One region of the Embleya sp. AB8 genome, then DNA from elsewhere that is predicted to be linked to it. Evidence: riboswitches for the same ligand, from Rfam matches in the RefSeq annotation. Region 1 holds a riboswitch; the other holds the start of a gene.
What was found. A riboswitch is a leader RNA that binds a small molecule or an ion and turns the genes downstream of it on or off. The one in region 1 is predicted to bind S-adenosylmethionine.
Positions count from the first base shown of each region.

Region 2: another riboswitch for S-adenosylmethionine. It lies ahead of thrC (threonine synthase); the one in region 1 lies ahead of ABIA38_RS01365 (aminotransferase class V-fold PLP-dependent enzyme).

Region 1 covers NZ_JBMHHY010000001.1:324,697-332,111, reverse strand. The annotation lists gene ABIA38_RS01375 (exonuclease domain-containing protein) at 1-306, shown strand, start outside; gene ABIA38_RS01370 (Lrp/AsnC ligand binding domain-containing protein) at 432-710, shown strand; gene ABIA38_RS01365 (aminotransferase class V-fold PLP-dependent enzyme) at 1,631-3,064, opposite strand; SAM riboswitch class IV at 3,320-3,436, opposite strand; gene trpD (anthranilate phosphoribosyltransferase) at 3,690-4,772, opposite strand; gene ABIA38_RS01355 (hypothetical protein) at 4,969-5,382, opposite strand; gene ABIA38_RS01350 (hypothetical protein) at 5,603-6,013, opposite strand; gene ABIA38_RS01345 (cytochrome c oxidase assembly protein) at 6,023-7,147, opposite strand; gene ABIA38_RS01340 (cytochrome c oxidase subunit 3) at 7,223-7,415, shown strand, end outside.
Region 2 covers NZ_JBMHHY010000036.1:50,148-57,562, reverse strand. The annotation lists gene ABIA38_RS39100 (cold-shock protein) at 160-363, opposite strand; gene ABIA38_RS39095 (ubiquitin-like small modifier protein 1) at 786-1,064, opposite strand; gene thrC (threonine synthase) at 1,061-2,359, opposite strand; SAM riboswitch class I at 2,376-2,528, opposite strand; gene ABIA38_RS39085 (glucosyl-3-phosphoglycerate synthase) at 2,722-3,699, shown strand; gene ABIA38_RS39080 (alpha,alpha-trehalose-phosphate synthase (UDP-forming)) at 3,842-5,308, shown strand; gene ABIA38_RS39075 (hypothetical protein) at 5,474-6,676, opposite strand; gene ABIA38_RS39070 (WxL protein peptidoglycan domain-containing protein) at 6,721-7,415, opposite strand, start outside.

The DNA of each region.
Region 1 (7,415 bases):
CGCGCGGCCGGCGTCGCGTGCGATCGGCCGTGGCCGGATCTCCCGGTGGTGGACACCCTCGCCCTGGCCCGCGCGCTGCTCCCGCCGGGGACCGTACCGAACCTGCGCCTGGGCACCCTCGCCCGCTACTTCGAGGCGCCCACCGACCCGACCCACCGCGCCCTGGCCGACGCGCGGGCAACAGCCCACATACTCCGCGCCTTCATCGCTCGAATGCACGAATCCGGCCGCCACGAGGTGGCCGACCTGCTGACCCTGGGCCGCCCCCCGACCCAGGCCCCACGCCAACCCACGCCCATCGGCTGACCCCCGGGCGTGTCGGCCGGTGGCGGACCGAATTCGGGGACACGTGGTTGCGCCACCGACGCCTCCCGGAGGACCCGCGCCGACTAAGCTCGGGCATCTTGTCGTCGAGAGCCGGAGGACTACCCGTGATCACCGCGATCGTGCAGGTCAAGACGCGTGTGGACCAGACCCCGGAAATCGCCGAGGCGATCGCCGCGATCGAGGGCGTGAGCGAGGTCTACTCGGTGACCGGTGAATTCGACCTGATCGCCATGGTGCGCGTCCGCGCCCACGACGACCTGGCCGACGTCATCCCGGGCCGCCTCAACAAGGTCCCCGGCGTGGAGGCCACCACCACCCACATCGCCTTCCGCACATACTCCCAACACGACCTCGAAGCCGCCTTCGCCATCGGCCTCGAATAACCCCAAGCCGGACGAGCCCCAAGCCCGTCCGGCCCCACCCACACCACACCCGGGCGCCCCAAACCGAGCCCATCCGACACCTGAGCACACCCCGGCCAGGCCACCATCACGACACCGTCGGCAACACACCGCCGGCCCAAAACACACCGCAACCAACCACACCCGGGCAACCGAAACCCAGCCCGTCCGGCGCCTGAGAACAGCCCAGCCAGGCCGCCAACGCGACACCGCAACCCAAGCGCACTCAGGCAACCGACCACGCCGCGACCAACCACACCCGGGCAACGCAAACCCAGCCCGTCCGGCGCTTGAGAACAACCCGGCCACGCCACCGACGCGACACCGCCGGCCCAAACACACTCAGGCAACCGACCACGCCGCGACCAACCACACCCGGGCAACGCAAACCCAGCCCGTCCGGCGCCTGAGGACAACCCGGCCACGCCACCGACGCGACACCGCCAGCCCAAACACACCGCAACCAAACACACCCGGGCAACGCAAACCCAGCCCGTCCGGCGCTTGAGGACAACCCGGCCACGCCACCGCGCGACACCGCCGGCCCAAACACACCGCAACCGAACACACCCGGGCAACCCAAATCCAGCCCGTCCGGCGCCTGAGGACAACCCAACCAGGCTGCCTACGCGACACCAACCAAGCGCACCCAGGCGACCCAATCCCAGCCCGTCCGGCGCTTGAGGACAACCCGGCCACGCCACCGCGCGACACCGCCGGCCCAAACACACCGCAACCAAACACACCCGGGCAACCCAAATCCAGCCCGTCCGGCGCCTGAGGACAACCCAACCAGGCTGCCTACGCGACACCGCAACCAAGCGCACCCAGGCGACCCAATCCCAGCCCGTCCGGCGCTTGAGGACAACCCGGCCAGGCCGCCAACGCGACACCGCAGCCAACTACCCGCCCGCGGAGCCGAGTTCAGCCCGCCCACCCCGCGCGCCCCGCCGCAACCCGCCGGAGGCCACCCTCGGGTCCGCGTCCGGAACGCACCGGCCCCCGTCGACTGTGTAGCTCCACCGCGCGCCCCGCCGAACCAACTCCCCCACCGCCGCCGCGAACCGGTCCAGGTGCTCCACCGGCGTGCCCAGCCCGAAGCTGACCCGGATCGCGTTCAGGCTCTGCTCCCCCTCCGGCGCGTCCGGGGACCCACACTCGGTCGGCTGATCGGCCCGCCCGCCCAACAGGTGCCGCACCAGCGGATGTGCGCAGAACAACCCGTCCCGCACCCCGATCCCGTACTCCGCCGACAACACCGCCGCGAACCGCGAGCTGTTCCACCCCTCGACCACGAACGAGAGCACCCCCACCCGCGCCGACTCGGGCCCGAACAGCTCCAGCGTCCGCACCTCGGGAATCTCCGCCAACCGCCCCCGCAACCGCGCCAACAGCGCCTCCTCGCGGGCGACCAGCGCCGCCGGCCCCGCCTCGGTGATCGCCCGACACGCCGAAGCCAACGCATAGGCCCCGATCACGTTCGGCGACCCCGCCTCGTGCCGCGCCGCACCCCGGTGCCACTCCACGTGGTCGCGCGAGACCGCCTTGGTCGCCCCGCCACCCGCCAGATACGGCTCCGCCGCGTCGAACCAGTCGCCGCGCCCGGCCAACACCCCCGAGCCGAACGGCGCGTACAGCTTGTGCGCGGACAGTGCGATCCAGTCCACGTCCAGGTCCGCGACCGACACCGGGTGATGCGGCGCCAGTTGCGCGGCGTCCAGCACGATCCGCGCCCCGTATCGATGCGCCACCTCGGCCAGTTCGGCGACCGGGAACAGCTCGCCGGTCACGTTCGAGGCACCCGTCACGCACACCAGACGCGGCCCGTCCCCCGACCCGGCGAGCGCCGCGTCAAGCGCCGCGACCGCCTGCGCCGGCGAGGACGGCGCCGCCAACTGGGTGACCCCGGCCCGCCGCCGCCACGGCAACAACGCCGCGTGGTGCTCGGTCTCGAACACGAACACCCGCGTACCGCGCGGCAGTACGGACGCCAGCAGGTTCAACGAGTCCGTCGTACCGCGCGTGAACAACAACGTGTCGTCCCCCCGCAGCCCGAGAAATTCGGCGACCGTGGCCCGACTCTGCTCGTAGAGGTCCGTCGACAACTGCGACAGATACCCGGCCCCACGATGCACGCTGCCGTAGTACGGCAGATAGCCGGACACGTCGTCCCACACCCGCTGCAGACACGGCGCACTGGCCCCGTAGTCCAGCGCCGCGTACTCGACCTCGCCCCCCGTGACCAGCGGTACGAGCACGTCCCGCCCGACCACGGGCAGCGGAGCGGCGATCGCGACGTCACCCTCGTGAGCGACGGCGGCGGTGTTGACGGTCATGACGAATCCCCTCGGCAGGCACGAGCAAGCCGGGCCACGCCAAATGTCGTCAAATCGACATGACGAAAGCCGGACTGCACCCGCGGTGAAATGTGGTCTCGGAATCGGAAAACGCCGCGCGAAGACTCAGCGCGCGCAGACAAACCGGGCGATTCGCCCGTTTCGCAAAAGAGATTTCACGCCATCACATGCTCCCCGGATACAGGACCCCCGGGTCGCCTGGAGCAGGAACAATCGCCCGCCGTCATGCAAGAGGGTCCGCGCTTGCCGGGACGCCTTACGACGCCCGACCGTGTCATCACCCGGGGCACCCCACCGCGGAGCGAGGGTTGCCGGACAGCAAGCCGGGGCTTTCCACTGTCACTCGTGACCTGCGCAGAATTATTACCAGACGGATCGTTTCGCGCAACGACGACCCCACCTTTTCCACATGCTGGACAACAGGCCACCCGAGAAGCCGCCCGACACGCCGCCCGAGAAGCCGCCCGCCGAGCCGCCCTACAGGCCACCCGACAAAACGCCCGACCACCGCCCGACCGCCCGCTCACCAAGCCACCCGCCCGCCCGCCGAACAACCCGACGCCGGGCAGGTCACCCACGACCCACCCGGCGCCCAGGCCCCGGATCACTCCCGCGCGAACACCCGCGTCGTGGCCACCCACCGATCGAGCGCCGCCTGCGCCGCGCCCGAGTCGATCGCCGCCGCGGCCCGGTCGATCCCGGCCGCCAACTGCTGGGTCAGCGACCCCTCTCCCGCGCCCAACGCGGCCAGCGCCGCCGCCGAGTTCAACAACACCGCGTCGCGCACCGCGCCCCGCTCACCCGCGAACAACTTCCGGGCGACCTCCGCGTTGAACATCGCATCGCCGCCGCGCAGCGTCTCGATCCCGTTCAGCGGAATGCCCAGGTCACGCGGATCCACCCGGTCCTCCCGCACCGCGCCGTCCCGCACGATCCACACCTGCGACGTGGTGGTCACGGTCAACTCGTCGAGCCCGTCGTCGCCCCGGAAGACCAGCGCGGTCGCCCCCCGATCGGCCAGCACACCGGCCACGATCGGCGCCATCCGCAGATCCGCGACCCCGATCGCGTGATGCCGGACCCGGGCCGGATTGGTCAACGGGCCGAGGAAGTTGAACGTGGTCGGCACACCCAACTCGCGCCGCGCCTGCGCGGCATGCCGCAGCGACGGATGGAAGCGCTGCGCGAAGCACAACGTGATGCCCGCCTCCGCGGCCGTCCGGGCCACCTGATCCGGGGTCAGATCCAGTACCACGCCGAGCGCTTCGAGCACATCGGCGGCACCGCTCGACGAGGAGGCGGCCCGATTGCCGTGCTTGACCACCGTCTCGCCCGCGCCCGCGACCACGATCGCCGACATCGTCGAGATGTTCACGGTCCGGGCCAGATCGCCGCCCGTGCCGACGATGTCCACCGTACGACCGGGCACCTCGATGGTGGCGGCGTGTGCGTACATCGCCCGCACCAGACCCGAGACCTCGTCCACCGTCTCGCCCTTGGCCCGCAGCGCGACCACGAATCCGGCCACCTGCACCGGCGTCGCCTCGCCGGTCATGATGTGGTCCATCGCCCACGCGGTCGCGTCGGCCGGCAGGTCGTCGCCCCGCATCAGCGCGGCGAGAATGTCCCGCCAGGAACGGGCCGCCGGGTTGCCGCCGCTCTTGTTCGTAGAGGTCGAGGCGCCCATGGTCCGCTCCCGCTGTGTCATCGGATAAGTCCGCGACAGCGTACCGATCACCCCGCACCCGACCGGGCCGTTATCCGGGATGCGGTCGACCCGACGACCCGACGACCGAACGACCCACCGAATCAATACGACCCGGCCGAGCCGACCACCCGTCGAACCGACACCCCGGAATCGGGCCCGAGGACCCGACGCCCGCTCAGGCCGGCTGCCGCCCCGCCAACCGTCCTCGCATCAGGTCCGCCGCCGCGTCCGCGAGCGTGCGCGGATCCAGCGGGTGCGCGACCACGGCGTCCGCACGACACCACGTGGCCAGCCACGCGTCCTGCGGCCGACCGACCAGGGTGAGTACCGGCGGGCAGTTGTAGATCTCGTCCTTGAGCTGACGGCACACGCCCATGCCACCGGCGGGCGCGGTCTCCCCGTCCAGGATCACCAGATCGACGCCGCCCTTGTCCATCGCCTCGATCACGGCGGGTTCGGTGGCGCACTCCAGGTATTCGACGAACGGCACATCGACGGCGGGCCTGCGCCCGAGCGCGAGGGTGACCTTCCGACGGGTGTTGCGGTCGTCGCTGTACACGAGGACGGTCATGGTCTCGCCGCGCGTCATGTCCACCTGCCTGTGTCTGGGCTGCCTGTCACCAGGTATCGGACAACACTCGAATCCGACCCGGATGGTAGCGCTTTTCCGGCGCGGAATGTGTGCCTCGTCACGCCCTCGTCCTGCCCCCACCGACCCCGAAGCACACCGAAGCCGAACGCCGGGCACCCCGAAGTCGACCACGAGGCACACCGAAAGCCGGCCGAAAGCCCGCTCGCCCTCAGCCGCCTCAGCCGCGCGCGAGCACCTCGTACCCCTCGGCATCTCCACCCAGCCGCTGCGCAAGCCCCGCCATCCGGGTCCGCTCCCGAGCCGGCTCGAGCCCGGTGAGTACCTGCTGTCGGCTGATCCGCACCCGCAACGGCCGCTCGTCGGCGGCGACCACCGCCACCACCCAGCCGTCCGGCGCCAGGATCCGCGCCGCCTCGTCCACCGCCGCACGATCCGGCAGGGTCAGTACGTGCCGCATCACGAACGGCCCGATCTCCACCGCCACTCCGGCCGCCCGCAGCTCCGCGACCACCGCCGAATCGGCCCGCGCCGGATCGAAGCAGGAACCGACCAGCACGAGCGTCCCGTCGTCGACGAGCTCCGGCTCGGGCTCGGCGCGCCGCCGGCGCAGGAAACGTTCCAGGATCATGCGGCGACGCTACTCGGCCGCGCCGGTCGGCCTCGGTTCGGGCCCACCGGCCACCCGGACGGCCGAGTCGGCCTCCTCCGTTCGGGCAGAGTCACCCGGAAGAGTGCTCTTCGGCACGGGATTTCCGGCCGTTTCCGCACCCGCCGACACGTCCGCACCCGCCGCCTCGGCCTCCGCCGCCTCGCGCGCCAACCGCTCCTCGCGCGCCTTGCGGCCGGCCTCGATCAGTTCGAGTCGATCGAGCCGGCGGTCCTCGCGTACCGCCTCGCGCTCCGACGCCTTGGCCCACTGCACGAACAACACCAGGAAGACGAGCAGTCCGATGATGTCGCCGCTGCCCCACAGGATGCCGCCCGCGGTGCCCTGATCGGAGAGCGGACTCGCACCCCAGTCCCGACCGAGGTTGTCGTACCAGTCACCGGCCAGGACATTGGACGAACTCATGATCGCGATGCCCAGCCAGGCATGGAACGGCAGCGTCGCGAACACCGCGAGCAGCCGCATCGGGTGGCTCGCGCGCGGCATCGGGTCGAGGCCGAGCAGTGGCCAGAACCACATGCAGCCGATCATCACGAAGTGCACGTGATTCATGTCGTGCATGAAGGTGTTCCGCAGCGTCAGCTCGTACCAGGGCGTGAAGTACAGGGCGAACGGATTCAGCACGAAGATGAAGCCCGCGAACGCCGGGAAGGTGACCACCTTCGCGTATCTGCTGTGCAGCAGCGCGTTGAGCCGGTTACGCCACTTGGCCGGCAGCGTGCGCAGCGCGAGCGTGATCGGGGCGCCGAGCGCCAGGAAGATCGGCGTGATCATCGCCAGCACCATGTGCTGGACCATGTGCACGCTCAACAACACGGTGTCGTACGCGGCCAGCGCGGACTCCGTGGCGATCAGGAAGGTGCCCAGGCCGAGTCCCAGGAACGAGAAGCTCCGCCACCGCGACCACGAGTCGCCGCGGGCCCTGAGCTTGTGCACCCCATACAGATAGAGGCCGCCGAAGAACATCGCGACCAGGATCGGGATCGGCTCGAACACCCACCCGGTCAGGAGCCGAATGGGGGTCAGTTCCGGCGGTACGTTCCCGGGTGTCGCATGTGCCAGAAACACCCCGGCGTCGCCTACAGAGCCACTCACGGAACCAGAGCCTAACCCGGACACGTTGTACCAAGGTTGCCCCCCGAAGTGTGGGCAGATCCGGCGACCGCAATAATGGCCGCCGTGGCGACAGCAACTTCACTAGAAACCGGGCCCCCCTCACACGGGACACACGGGACTATCAACCGTCCCAACTTGGTCAGCATCGGCACGATCGTCTGGTTGGCGTCCGAGCTGATGTTCTTCGCGGCACTGTTCGCGATGTATTTCACGATCCGGTCGGTCACCGGCGACACCGCATGGCGTG
Region 2 (7,415 bases), on a different contig from region 1:
GCACGAGAACACGTCCGGACGCACAACGACCGGGGCCCGACCCCCGCGTCGCGGGAAGGCCGGGCCCCGGTCATCGAACATGTGCGTGTGCGTGTGTCGTGCAGTCCGTGGTGTGGACCGTTTCGGGCAGAGGAGCGGATCGCCCCCTGGTTCAGAGGCTCAGGCGGTGACGCGGACCATGTCGGCCTGCGGCCCCTTCTGCCCCTGCGAGATCTCGAACTCGACTCGCTGCCCCTCCTCGAGCGTCCGGTACCCGTCCATCTGGATCGCGCTGTAGTGGACGAAAACGTCCGCACCACCGTCGACCGCGATGAAGCCGTACCCCTTCTCCGCGTTGAACCACTTGACGGCGCCCTGAGCCATTCCTAACTCCCCTGTTACTGGCCCTTTCACGGATACTGCACGCCGCAGCTCCGGGTTCGTATCCAGAAGGACCCGGCCTTCCGCTACGACCGCGGCTGAATGTATCCGGACGGATGCCCGGAGCAACAGGTCAATCGGACGAGAATTCCCGAGCGAATAAAGCTCGCATTATTCGCGAACCGACCGAAAGGCCGTATTTCAATTCATCAACAAAGCGACCTTCCACGCATAACGGATGTGATCCCGACCACGGGTTTACCGACGCGCTGCCGCCAAAGCGCGGAAATGGACCCGGTTAAACGCGTGTCACACACAAGCGCCGGGGGGAACGAAGAAATCCGCCGCGCGGTGCTCCGGCGGCGGATTTCTCGGTTCCGTTTCGTACCCGACGCGTTGAAGATCAAGACGGTCGGGCTATCGCGTCAGCAACCGCCGGCGACTGCCGGGATGATCGAAACGGTGCCCTTCTCCGGGATGGCGGTGGCGAGTCCGTCGGCGAAGCGCACGTCCTCGTCGTCGACGTAGAGATTCACAAAGCGACGCAGCTTGCCCTCGTCGTCGAGGATGCGTGCGCGAATTCCGGTGTGGTCCTTTTCCAGCGCGTCCAGGACCTCGGCGAGGGTGCCGCCCTCGACGGACACCTCGGCCGCCCCACCCGTGTAGGTGCGCAGGATCGTCGGGATGCGAACGGAGACGCTCATGCCAGGCCGGCCTTTCGGAAGGATTCCAGAGTGGGTCGAATGGTCGCGGTCGGGCCGGTGGTCGGCGTGACCGCGTCCAACGTCTTGAGGCCGTCGCCCGTGTTGAGCACGACCGTCTCGGCGTCCGGATCCAGTGCCCCGGACGCGAGCAACTTCTGCAGGCAGCCGACCGTCACCCCGCCCGCGGTCTCGCCGAAGATGCCCTCGGTACGCGCGAGCAGCTTCATTGCCTCGATCACCTCGGCGTCGGTCACGTCCTCCACCGCGCCGCCGGTGCGCTTGCACACGTCCAGCACGTAGGGACCGTCGGCGGGGTTGCCGATCGCCAGCGACTTGGCGATCGTGTCCGGGCGCACCGGACGGATCACGTCGTGCCCGGCCTTCCATGCGGCGGCCACCGGAGAGCAGCCGGTCGCCTGCGCGCCGAAGATCTTGTAGGGCGCGTCCTCGACCAGGCCGAGCGCGATCAGCTCGCGAAAGCCCTTGTCGATCTTGGTCAGCTGCGATCCGGACGCGATCGGAATGACGATCTGCTCCGGCAGTTTCCAGCCGAGCTGCTCGGCGATCTCGTAGGCCAGCGTCTTGGATCCCTCGCCGTAGTACGGCCGCAGGTTGACGTTGACGAAACCCCAGTCCTCGCCCGCCGGGTCGCCGATCAGCTCCGAGCAGAACCGGTTGACCTCGTCGTAGGTGCCTTCGATGGCGACCAGCTCGCCGCCGTACACGGCCGCCGTGACGACCTTGCCGGCCTCCAGATCGGCCGGGATGAACACACAACTGCGCAGGCCCGCCCGGGCGGCGGCGGCACCCACCGCGCCGGCCAGGTTGCCGGTGGAGGAGCAGGACAACGTGGTGAAGCCGAAGGTGCGCGCGGCCTCGACGGCGATCGCCACCACGCGGTCCTTGAAGGAGTGCGTCGGGTTGCCCGAGTCGTCCTTGACGTGCAGATTCCGGATGCCCAGCGCGCGGCCCAGGTTCTCGGCCCGGACCAGCTTGGTGCAGCCGGGGTTGAGATTGGGCCGCGACGCGACGTCGGCGGCGACCGGCAGGAGTGGTGCGTAACGCCAGATGTTCTGCGGCCCGGCCTCGATCCGCTCGCGGGTGACGGTGCCGAATTCGTAGGCGACCTCGAGCGGGCCGAAACACGACGCGCAGGCGTACTTCGGGCCCAGCGCGGTGCGTTCGCCACACTCGCGACACGAGAGCGCGACGGCCGGACCGAACGCGGGCGTGGGGGTGGCATCGGTGCCGCGGCCGGTGGTGATGGTGGCGGTGTCTGTCTGGGCTGGCGCCATGGCGAGGGCCTCTCTGTCCTCATCTTTACCCGTGGGGTCCCACGGGCCGGACTTGGCACCTGTCCGATCCGCCGGTGCTCGCTCGCGCCGAAAGCGCGTCACGAGGAATGACGATCGGATGGTTGCCGGGGCTTCAACGGGCCGTTCCCTCTGCCCCTCTGGATGAGCTGCTATGGCGGTGGACACACCCTTCGCCGGGTGGCCGGTCCGCGTTTGTCCGGCACGACGTGCGATCGTCGTATCCGGTGACGACGACTGTAACCGAACCGGTGCCGCGTCGATCATCCGGTCCACCTCGCGAGACGAGGAAGGGTGGGCCCGACCGAGGCCGGAACACCGGCGACGACAGGGGTTTTTCGAACGTGAAGCACGAGGTGGGCGCCTGGCTTCGACGACGGTCCTCCGTCGCCGCGGACTGGCCCGTCGACAAGTTGCTGGCCGCCAAGGGCGACACCCGGGTCAGTGTCGTCCTGCCCGCGCTGAACGAGGCGGCGACCGTCGGGGACATCGTCAAGGTGATCCGAACCGAGCTGATCGAACGCGCGCCGCTGGTGGACGAGCTGGTGGTGATCGACTCCGGATCCACCGACGACACCTCCCGGGTGGCCGCCCAGGCGGGCGCGCGAGTCGTGCATCGCGACGACATCCTGCCCACGCTGCCGGCCGTGCGGGGCAAGGGCGAGGTGTTGTGGCGCTCGCTGCTTGTCACCGACGGCGACCTCGTGGCGTTCGTGGACGCCGACCTGAAGGACTTCTCCGCGGACTTCGTCACCGGGATCCTCGGCCCGCTGCTGATCGACCCCTCGGTGCAGCTGGTCAAGGCGATGTACGACCGGCCGCTGGAGATCGGCGACACGATCGTGCCGGCCGGCGGCGGCCGGGTCACCGAGCTGGTCGCCCGCCCGCTGCTCAATCTGCACTGGCCCGAACTGGCCGGCTTCGTGCAACCGCTCGGCGGGGAGTACGCGGCCCGGCGCTCGTTGCTCGAACAACTGCCCTTCCCGTGCGGCTACGGCATCGAGACCGCGATGCTCGTGGACACCCTGCGGCTGGTCGGCCTGGATGCGATGGCCCAGGTGGACGTGGGCGTCCGCCGGCACAGCCACCAGGACGAGGCGGGGCTCGGCCGGATGGCGGCGGAGATACTCCAGGCCGTCGAGCGCCGACTGCGACGCGGACCCACGGGTGCTCAGCCGGTCGAGTTGAACACCGCGCTGACCCAGTTCGAACGCGACGAGGGCGGCTTCCGGCTCCGCACGCACAACGTGGCGGCCCGGGAGCGGCCCCCGATGGCGACGGTGCCGGAGTACCGGGCACGCACCCGACTGGTCGGGCGCTGACCGCCCGAGAGCGCAGTCGACGGAAGCACAACCCCACTACTCCCGGTAGTGGCCCGCACACGTGATGCTCGCCACACCTGATGAGTCGGTAGGTGCCGTCGGGCCGGGTTTGCGCACCGGGATGCGTGGCTAGGGTCGGGGCATGAGTGCTCCCCCTCCCGCCGGTGTCCTGGTCGCCTCCAACCGCGGTCCCGTGTCCTTCTCGCTGGAGGACGACGGCACCCTGTCGGTGAGTCGCGGCGGCGGCGGACTGGTCTCCGGACTGTCCACCGCCGGGCAGGGGACCGGCGCGGTGTGGGTGTGCTCGGCGCTCGGCGAGGCCGACCGCACCGCGACCCGCGCGGCGCCCTCGGGCCGGCTGGATCTCGCCGGTCACGACACCGGCGGCCTCGCCGTCCGGATGCTCGACATCGACCCGGGCACCTTCGCGCGGGCCTACAACGCCATAGCGAACTCGACCCTGTGGTTCGTCCACCACCTGCTCTACGACACCCCCTCCAAGCCGGTCTTCGACGCGCGCTTTCGCAAGGAGTGGGCCTCGTACGAGGCGTACAACGAGGCGTTCGCGGCAGCGCTCGCCGAGGAGGCGGCCGAGGGGGCGAAGGTGGTCGTGCAGGACTACCACCTGACCCTGGTGCCGGTGCTGCTCCGCCGGCTGCGCCCGGATCTGCGGATCGGTCACTTCTCGCACACCCCGTGGGCACCGCCGGACTACTTCCGGCTGCTGCCCGACGACATCGCCCGCTTCGTCCTGGAAGGCATCCTCGGCGCCGACCACGCGGGCTTCCTGACCCGGCGCTGGGCGCTGGCCTTCCTGGACTGTTGCGCGGACGTGCTGGGCGCGGCGGTGGACCGGGACACGATGACCGTCACGCACGCCGGCCGGGTCACCGAGATCGGTGTGCACGGTCTGGGTGCGGACGGCGACTTCCTGCGCGAGCGCGCCTCCCGCGCCGATGTGGACACCCGCCTGGCCGGGCTGCGCGAGGCGGTGGGCGCGTGCAAGGTGATCGTCCGGGTGGACCGTACGGAGTTGTCCAAGAACATCGTCCGCGGCCTGCTGGCCTACCGTGAACTGCTGCGCACCCGGCCGGAATGGCTCGGTCGGGTGGTGCACGTGGCATTCGCGTATCCGTCGCGGCACGACCTGCCGGAGTATCGCGAGTACACCGCCGCGGTACAGCGGGTGGCCAAGGAGATCGACGACGAGTTCGGCACCGGCGACTGGCAGCCGCTGATCCTGCACGTCAACGACGACTTCCCGCGCTCGCTCGCGGCGTATCGACTGGCCGACGTGGCGCTGGTGAACCCGATTCGGGACGGGATGAACCTGGTCGCCAAGGAGGTGCCGGTGGTCTCGCTCCTGGACGAGGCGCACGGGGGGTGCGCGCTGGTGCTCTCGCGCGAGGCGGGCGCGTTCGAGGAGTTGGGCGAGGACTCGATCGTGGTCAACCCGTTCGACGTGTCGCAGACCACCGAGGCGCTGCACGCGGCGCTGACGCTGGACCCCGACGAACGACTGCGCCGGACCAGGCGACTGGCCGCGGCGGCGGTCGCGCTGAACCCGCAACAGTGGTTCCTGGAGCAGCTGGACGCGCTGGGGAAGTAGCCGCCCGGGGCCGTCCCCCGAAGCCGAGGGAACCGGCGTTCAGGGGACGGGAGTTGCTCGGGCTGCTGCCGGCGGGGTGGTTCGGCGGTGGCGGTTCCGGTGGCGATCAGGGCGGGGCCGCCGACGGTGCGTCTGCCTGATCGGCGTGCGGGGGACGGGAGTTGCTCAGGCGGTGGGCGGCGGGGTGGTTCGGCGGCGGCGGGTGGTGACCACCGCCGCGGTGCCGGCGGCTACCAGGGCGAGGCCGATGGTGCCGGCGGTGGCCAGGCCGGCCGGGCCGGTGAGGGGCAGGCTGCCGCCGCCGGACTTGCCGGCGCCGGCGGTGCCGCCCGGGTCGCCGGTGCTGCCGCCCGCGCCGCCGCTGGTGGCCGAACCGGTGCTTGCCGAACCGGTGTTGCCGGTGGTCGAGCCGCCGGAGGTGGTCGCGCCGGAGGCACCCGCGGTCGTGGCGCCGCCCTTGAAGGTGACCTTGGTGAAGGCGTCCTGGCTGCGGTCGGGCGAGCCGTGCGCGGCCATGGTCAGGACGTAGCACTCGACCCTTCGGCAGTCGACCTCCTTGCCCGCGCCGTTCGTGTACGTCGCCTTGACGTCGGTGAGCGTCACCGAGAAGGTGCCGTCCGGGTTGATCCCGTCCGCGCCGTACGCCTTGAACCACTTCGACGCGCCGTAATTGCCCGCGTTGGTGGTCCAGTCGGCCTCCTTGGGGCCGAACACCACGTAGATCCCGTTGCCGCTGCCGGCCGCGTAGCCGCTGCCCTTGACGGTGACCGACGCGCCCGCCGGGTCCAGGTCGGTGCTCGGCGTGACGGTCAGCCGGGCGCCGCCGGTCGCGGCCTTTGGTGCGGCCTGCGCGGCCGGCAGGGGCGCGGCCTGCGCCGCCTGGGCCGCCGGTGGAGCGGCGCGCAGCGAGCGCGGTGCCGCGCCGTTGCCCGGCGCCGGTGCGGCGAAGGCCACCGGGACCTTGGCCGTCGGCCCGCCCTCGGCACCGACTCGGACCTCGAACGCCCGGGCGTCCGGGGCGAATCCGGTGCCCACCCGAAGCGACGTGGCGACGACGCCCCGACCGTCGGCGGCGAGCGCACGGCTGCCCGCGCGGTCGGCGGTGTCGCCGGCGTACAGCGCCACGGTGACCCGCGCGCCGGGGGCGAAGCCGCGGCCGACGATGGTGATCTCGTCGCCGGCCGGCGCCAGTTCGGTACCGCGCGACGCGGTCGCGGTGGGTCCGGCCGGGGTCTCGGCGCGGGTGTCGGGGGAGGTGTCGGCGGGCGCGGCGGAGGCACCGGTGGTGGTGCCGAGCAGGCTCGCGGCGGCCAGGCCGAGCACGGCGGCCGAACCGGCGGCGCGCCGGACGCGATGCGAGGTGTACATGTCAGCTCCTGGAGAGGTCGGGGCGGCGACGCGACGGCGAGTGGTCAGCCGGTCGGGTCGACGCCGACTGTTTCGGTGGGGGAGTCGGCGACTTCGGTGCCGGCGGCGGTGCTTCGGCGACGTCGGACCACCTTCACGAGGTAGGCGATCAGCGTGCCGAGCAGCAGCGTGAGTGCGCCGAGGAGCACCCACGGCGGCGCCCAGACGCCGGTCGACTTCGCGGTGACGATGGCCGGATTGCCGGTGACCTCGACATCGGCGGTGAGCCGGCCGGCCGGGAAGACGCCGGCGAAGTGCTGGACCACGTCGTGGGTCGCGCCCGGCAACAGTTCGGGCAGGGTGACCCGGGCGGGGCCGCCCAGGCGCCAGCCGCCGAGACCGGAGACGGTGGTCTCGGCGGCGGCCGTGGTGCGTACGTTGCCGGTGTTGCGTACCCGGTAGCAGACGACCGCCTCGGCGCCCCCGAACATCGCGATCGGGTTGTCGTACGAAAGCCGCAACTCCTCGATCGCCAGGCGGGGTACGGCAGGACCGGCCACGCGCAGGTAGATCCGCGCGCCCACGCGCCGATCGACGTCGAACCGCTGCTGCCCGGGACCGGTCGCCTCCGCCTTGATCGACGCGACGATCGCGCCGGTGTGGTCGCCGGGGCTCGCCTCCGCCGGGACGGTCAGCCGGAACGGGATGTCCGCGCGTTTCCCCGGCGCGATCGTGTACGACTCGGTGTCGAAGCCGATCC